2 regions of the Paraphotobacterium marinum genome follow, and region 1 is predicted to be linked to the other one. Evidence: predicted binding sites of a transcription regulator. Region 1 holds the regulator's gene; the other holds the start of a gene.
What was found. Region 1 encodes CRP, which controls carbon source genes, mostly activating them, when cyclic AMP is high. Its sites were predicted from a motif close to TGTGANNNNNNTCACA; they were not measured.
Positions count from the first base shown of each region.

Region 2: the regulator CRP is predicted to act here: its motif matches at 2,581-2,596, upstream of typA (translational GTPase TypA).

Region 1 is NZ_CP022355.1:468,136-471,887, forward strand. Features, by position in the region: gene tusD (sulfurtransferase complex subunit TusD) at 1-275, opposite strand, end outside; gene fkpA (FKBP-type peptidyl-prolyl cis-trans isomerase) at 293-1,108, opposite strand; gene CF386_RS02585 (SlyX family protein) at 1,261-1,494, shown strand; gene CF386_RS02590 (YheV family putative zinc ribbon protein) at 1,504-1,683, opposite strand; gene CF386_RS13590 (YheU family protein) at 1,710-1,970, shown strand; gene crp (cAMP-activated global transcriptional regulator CRP) at 2,120-2,752, shown strand; gene CF386_RS02605 (DUF1338 domain-containing protein) at 2,798-3,589, opposite strand; partial or broken gene astD (succinylglutamate-semialdehyde dehydrogenase) at 3,672-3,752, opposite strand, start outside.
Region 2 is NZ_CP022355.1:675,448-679,199, reverse strand. Features, by position in the region: gene dtd (D-aminoacyl-tRNA deacylase) at 36-470, opposite strand; gene typA (translational GTPase TypA) at 473-2,302, opposite strand; gene glnA (glutamate--ammonia ligase) at 2,642-3,752, shown strand, end outside.

The DNA.
Region 1 (3,752 bases):
AAATAATCAGTATTACTTTCTACTATTCCTCTTTTTGATGCTGCAGTATGACACAAATGAAGTTCAAACTTATAATTTTTCGATAGTTTAACCCATTTTTCTAAAAAATTAGTTTCATCTGAACTGTAGTAAATATTTTTATTAGCGATAGTAGTAGCATCAGCATAGAAAAACACCTTATCAATGATGTGATCTTTTTTTAATAAAGCCTCTGCAAATAGTAAACTCGAAATAATTCTCTGAGAGTTATAAGAGGCTTTATTAATTATAAGCAAATACTTCACTATTAAAATTAATTAGTAGATTTATCTGTTGGATTTACTTTAAGTAGCTCAACATCAAAAATCAATGTTGAATTTGGCGGGATATGACCTGGAACACCCTGCTCACCATAAGCTAACTTAGCCGGAATTACAAATTCAAATTTAGAACCTGGAGTCATTAGCTTTAAACCTTCTTGCCAACCAGGGATTACTTGATTTAATTTGAATTGAATTGGCTTGTTATTGTTGCCTTTTAAATTAGTATCAAATGGTTCTGAGCTTTTCTTACCATTTTCATCAATTAAATAACCTGAATAATTTACCGAAACTGTGTCATTATCAGATGGTTTTTCAGTGCCACTGCCTTTTTGAGTTTCTTTATAAACAAGACCACTGTTTGTTTTCGTAAAACCATCCTTTAACATTTCTGCTTCATATTGCTCACCCAGCTTAATATTTTTAGAACTCATTTCTTCAGTTTTTTTCTTAGCAAGCTCGTTAATCTTTTGATCTAAATCTTTAAGAGTCTTCTCTACTTCTTCTTGCGACAACTTGCTTTTGTCATTCAAAGCATCATTAAAACCATCAATTACACTTTTTGCATCAAGTTGAAGACCCAACTCATTTTGCTTTTTAAGCGATGTTGCCACCATTGTTCCAATTTGATCACCATAAGCATAAGATTGCTTTTGTGCGTCTGAACTAAAACTTGCACTTGATGCTGTTTGCTCTACTTTTGTATCTTCAGATTTCTTAGTAGTATCATTTGATGTATTATCTTTATTACATGCTGTTAATGCAATTATTGTTGCTGCTATAGCTGTTAATTTTAAAACGGGTTTCATTTAACTCTCCTGAATATAAATGCTTAATTAAATTATAAATATTACAAAGCTTTTAGAATTAGACTACCAATAAAGTAAATTACCTTATATAATACATAACTATTAATAAAAAAAAGTTTCTAATTAAAGATTCACATTAACATAACATTATAATGAAACAAATATCTAATAAAATACAAGAAATGAATCTCAAAATTATTGAGTTAGAGCACAAAGTATCTTTTCAAGAACATACTATAGACACTTTAAACGATGAAGTTTATAGTCAACAAAAAAAAATAGAAACCTTAGAGAAACAACTTTTATTGATAACAAAAAAATTTAAAGAATTAAATACATCCAATATTGAATTACAAGAAAATGAAACCAGACCACCTCATTATTAAAATCTAGTTTTACTTTGTAACTATATCAATAACTGATTTGTTTTCAGTTGTAGGGTTGTCCCTTAAATTAGTATATCCACAAAAGATACATTTGCTAATTTCGTTGCCTTCTTCAAAAACAACTTGGATAGTATCAATTCTTTTGCATTTTGGACACTTAGCTCCTGCAATAAATCTGGCTCTAGACATAATTTTATTAACCATAATTTAGAAGTATGATATCATTATTATACATATTTTTTATTAATCGCATATTATTAAAATTGATAATTCCTTTTGAAAAAATACCCCCGAACCAACTAGATGAATTGATTAAAGATTATATTCTTCAACAAGATTGTGTGCAAATTGAAAATATCGATATAAACACTGAACTTGTCAAAATTAAAAATCAAATCAAACAAAAAGAAATATATGTGGTGTATTCAGAACTTTACCAGACATTCTATCTCAAAAATAATTTATACTTTAAATAAAAAATATTTAACACCTAATTAAGCTATGAGCACATAAGAAATTTGTTGATTATTATACATCAGCTAGGGTAGTATTATAATTATATAATGCGTACTAATGGCTATCAATATATGGATGTTATTAGTCTAAAGAATCTAAGGAAATAAATATGATACCGACTAAACCACAAACTGACCCAACCCTCGAATGGTTTTTATCTCATTGTCACATTCACAAATATCCATCAAAAAGCACTCTTATTCATGCTGGTGAAAAAGCAGAGACATTATATTTTATAGTTAAGGGATCAGTTGCCGTCCTCATAAAGGATGAGGAAGGAAAAGAAATGATTTTAGATTATCTTAATCAAGGTGATTTTATTGGTGAAATTGGTTTATTCGATTCAGAACAAGAAAGAACAGCTTGGGTGAGAGCAAAGTCGCCATGTGAAGTAGCAGAAATCTCATTTAAAAAGTTTAGGCAGCTAATACAAGTCAACCCTGATATTTTAATGAGATTAACGGGTCAAATTGCTAAGCGCTTACAAGTAACAAGTAGAAAGGTTGGTGATCTTGCCTTCCTTGACGTCACAGGACGAATTGCTCAAACTCTTTTAAATCTTGCTAAACAACCTGATGCAATGACTCATCCAGATGGAATGCAAATTAAAATTACAAGACAAGAAATTGGACAAATCGTGGGCTGCTCTAGAGAAACAGTCGGTAGAATACTAAAAATGCTTGAAGAACAGAACTTAATTACCGCTCATGGAAAAACCATAGTAGTTTACGGCACTAGATAATTTATCCTTGCTGGTCATGAATTTGTTATGACCAGCTAAAATAAATCATAATCTGTTGGTTGATTCAAATATCTTATCTGCTGACGCTTCAATAAATCCATTAAATATTCGACCACTATCTATACTCTTATAACGTTGAGAAAATTCATAAAACCCTCCCGGTATATAAAAAAAACCATCGCTAAACTGAACTTGAACATGGTCAGCCAGAGTTGATGATTGCTCCAATCCTAATGCTTCGCTTCCCTTAATTAAACCACCATTTTTATTCATTATTATTTTATTCTGTATTAAGATTTCATTCAGCTCTGATAAAGACTTTATTTTATTTAAAGCGTTTACACTTATTGTAAAATGATTAGCACCAAACCCATGAGCAAGAAACCAAGCAGCATACTCACTTTCTTTTAAGAATTTCTCATAATCATTAATACTTATATCCCAAGTTTTACCTGAAAACAAAAAATCAATATTAGTGTGATCAAAGCTCATTTTGGTAAACTTATCCAAACAGAATTTTTGTAAACTTTTGGAACAATCTTGTAAGTTAAGTTGGCTAAGGAAAATTTTAGGCAACTTCTTATCAATATGTTCGAAGTGTTCGGCATATAATTTTTTTTTTCTAAAGATATATGATGCTTTCGATTTATATCCAATATTTTGAAGCAATAAACTTATAGATTGTACATTTATTTGGGGTAAATTTAGTGTCCTCAACGCAAAATGATCAGTAGTAATACTACCATAATCACCCACAATGTGATGAATGTTTGAAGAAGACGGACAAAGCCTAACAGAATAATCTAGCCACAGATTGGATATAAATTGTTTAACCATAAAAATTCACCTAAAAAAAAGTAGTTGTACTATACTAAATCTTTTTAGGATCAATTATCTTTTTATATGTCACAAAATAGGATTATTTTTTAAAACTCAGACCCATAGGTAATTGTGTTGGTAAATCTGATATTTTCTCATCTACCATACAAGACACTGGATA
Region 2 (3,752 bases), 210 kb from region 1:
ACAAAAAAAGCCTATTGGCTTTTTTTGTAAATAATTTATATATGAATCCAAAACGTGACTGGCCCATCATTAACTAATGATACTTGCATATCTGCAGCAAACACGCCTGACTTAACATTATCTAATTTATCCTTTGCTCTTAACACAAAGTTTTCAAAAAGATTTTTAGAAAAATCTACTGGTACAGACTTAAAGCTTGGTCTTAAGCCTTTTTTTGTATTTGCAGATAAAGTAAATTGAGGTACAACTAATAAATGTCCATTTATATCTTGTAGACTCAAATTCATTTTTTTATTTTCATCGGAAAAAATTCTATAGTTAATAATTTTGTGAATCATCCTATCAACTGTATCAATCGAGTCTTCAACTTCTATACCAAGTAAAATAACAATACCTTGATCAATAGAGCAATGATTGGCTCCATTGATCTGAACTTCTGCTTTTGCGACCCTTTGAATTAATCCAATCACAATTATTTAGCCGCTCTAGATGCTCTTTTACGATCATTTTCAGTCAAATGTTTTTTTCTGATACGAATGCTTTCTGGAGTTACTTCAACTAGCTCATCATCATCTATAAATTCAAGAGCTTGTTCTAAAGTGTATTTGATAGCTGGAGTAAGAATCAAAGCATCATCCGTTCCAGAAGCTCTAACATTAGTAAGTTGTTTTCCTTTTAAACAATTAACTGTTAAATCATTTGAACGATTATGAATTCCAATTATTTGTCCTTCGTAAACTTCATCAGCATGTTCAGTAAACAATCTACCTCTTTCTTGTAGATTAAATAAGGCATATGTCAAAGCTTTTCCAGTTGCATTTGAAATTAAAACACCATTATTTCTTTGACCAATCTGCCCTCCTTTATGTACGCCATAATGATCAAACGTATGGTAAAGCAAACCAGAACCTGATGTAAGCGTTAAAAATTCTGTTTGAAATCCTATTAAACCTCTTGAGGGCATAATAAAGTCCATTCTCACTCTACCTTTACCATCTGGAGACATATCTTTTAATTCGCCTTTTCTAAGACCAATATTCTCCATTATGCTACCTTGATGCTCTTCAAGCACATCTATAGTCACAGTTTCAAAGGGCTCCATCAAAGTGCCATTTTCTTCTTTTAATATTACTTCTGGTCTCGATACAGCAAGCTCATAACCCTCACGCCTCATATTCTCAATTAAAATAGACAAGTGAAGCTCACCTCTACCAGAAACTTTAAATTTATCAGGATCGTCAGTTTCTTCAACTCTCAGAGCAACATTATGTACGAGTTCTTTCTCTAATCTTTCTAAGATATTTCTTGAAGTAACATATTTTCCTTCTTTACCAGCAAATGGTGATGTATTGACCTGAAATGTCATGGTAACAGTTGGTTCGTCTACGCTTAGAGAAGGCAGTGCCTCTACCATATTAGGATCACAGACTGTATCAGAAATCTTTAGATCACCAAGACCAGTAACGGCTATTATATCACCTGCGCTTGCTTCATTGATTTCATTCCTTTCTAGCCCCAAATAACCAAGAACTGTACCAATTTTTGCATTTCTTTGACTGCCATCGGCACCAATAATTGTAACTTGCTGATTAGGTTTTGCGGTTCCACGAGAAATCCTAGCTACACCAATTACTCCAACATAAGAATTATAATCTAATTGAGAAATTTGCATTTGGAGAGGTCCATCAACATTTACATTAGGAGGGCTAACATTATCAACAATTGCATTGAATAAAGGCTCCATGTCTGTTCCTTCATCACCTTCTTCACAAGATGCCCATCCATTAAGTGCTGATGCATAAATAACTTTAAAATCAAGTTGTTCATCAGTTGCATCTAAATTATCAAATAAATCGAAAACCTGATCCATAACCCAATCAGGTCTAGCTCCAGGTCTATCTACTTTATTGATAACAACGATTGGCTTTAATCCATGGGCAAATGCTTTTTGAGTTACAAATCTAGTTTGAGGCATTGGTCCATCAACAGCATCTACAATCAGAAGAACTGAATCAACCATAGACATAATTCGTTCAACTTCGCCACCAAAATCAGCATGTCCAGGAGTGTCTACAATATTTATTCTATAGTCCTTCCAATTAATAGCGGTATTTTTGGCTAATATAGTTATACCTCTTTCTTTTTCAATGTCATTAGAGTCCATGACTCTGTCTTCTAACTCACCTCTTGATTGAAGTGTTCCTGATTGCTGTAATAACTTATCAACTAATGTTGTTTTACCATGATCAACGTGAGCAATAATTGCTATGTTTCTCAATTTTTCGATTTGTAAATTAGACATAATTTTTCTACTTTGTTGTAATAAAATGTAAATTTCTTCAAATAAAAATACGATATTTAACTATTTTACCTTAAAATTGTAACTCTGTGTGATATAAATCACCTTTAATTATCAATTTTTTTTTTGTATTGATTTTGGATGTTAATCATCGTAATAATATACATGTAAAATCAACCCAAATTAGGGCAGAAAAGCACTGATATGGTGCATATTAAAGGTTATTGTATATTTTTTGTTCTAATGAGCATTAAAATCTTCAATAATGACAAGTTACATATTGCGAGTTTTATCACGTACTTTTTATAATTAAAATTAGTTTATTACTGGAGAGATAAAATCATGTCTGTCGAAAATGTTTTAAGTATGATAAAAGATCATGAAGTTAAGTTTATTGATTTAAGATTCACTGATACAAAAGGTAAAGAGCAACATGTATCTATTCCTTCTCATCAAATCGATTCCGATTTTTTTGAGGAAGGTAAAATGTTTGATGGTTCATCTATAGCTGGTTGGAAAGGAATAAATGAATCAGATATGGTTTTAATGCCAGATGCTGAAACAGCCGTGTTAGATCCATTTACAGAAGAGGCCACTCTTAATCTTAGATGTGATATTTTAGAACCATCCACAATGCAAGGTTATGAGCGAGACCCTAGATCAATAGCCAAAAATGCTGAAGATTATATGGTTTCTACAGGTATCGCAGATTCTGTTTTTTTAGGACCAGAGCCCGAGTTTTTTCTTTTTGATAGTGTAAAATACAAAAATGACATGTCAGGTTGTTCCTTCAGTATTGATGAATATGAAGCGGCTTGGAATTCTAATAAAGATTATGATGGTGGAAATAAAGCACACCGACCTGGAGTTAAAGGTGGTTATTTCCCTGTTCCTCCAGTTGATTCATCACAAGATATTCGTTCAGCAATGAGCTTGATTATGGAAGAAATGGGATTAGTGGTTGAAGCTCATCATCACGAAGTAGCAACTGGTGGCCAAAATGAAATTGCAACTAAATTTAATACATTAACCAACAAAGCTGACGAAATTCAAATATATAAGTATGTAGTTCATAACGTTGCTCATGCATTTGGAAAGACTGCTACATTTATGCCGAAACCACTTGTTGGAGACAATGGCTCAGGAATGCACGTACATCAATCTTTGGCTAAAAATGGTGAAAATATTTTTGCAGGCGACCAATATGGTGGTTTATCTGAAACTGCACTATTCTACATCGGTGGTATAATTAAACATGCCAAAGCTATAAATGCCTTTGCCAATGCATCAACTAATTCATATAAACGTCTCATCCCAGGTTTCGAAGCTCCTGTAATGTTAGCTTATTCAGCAAGAAACAGATCAGCTTCGATAAGAATTCCAGTGGTCCCTTCTCCTAAAGCTAGAAGAATTGAAGTACGTTTTGGTGATCCAACTGCAAATCCATATCTTT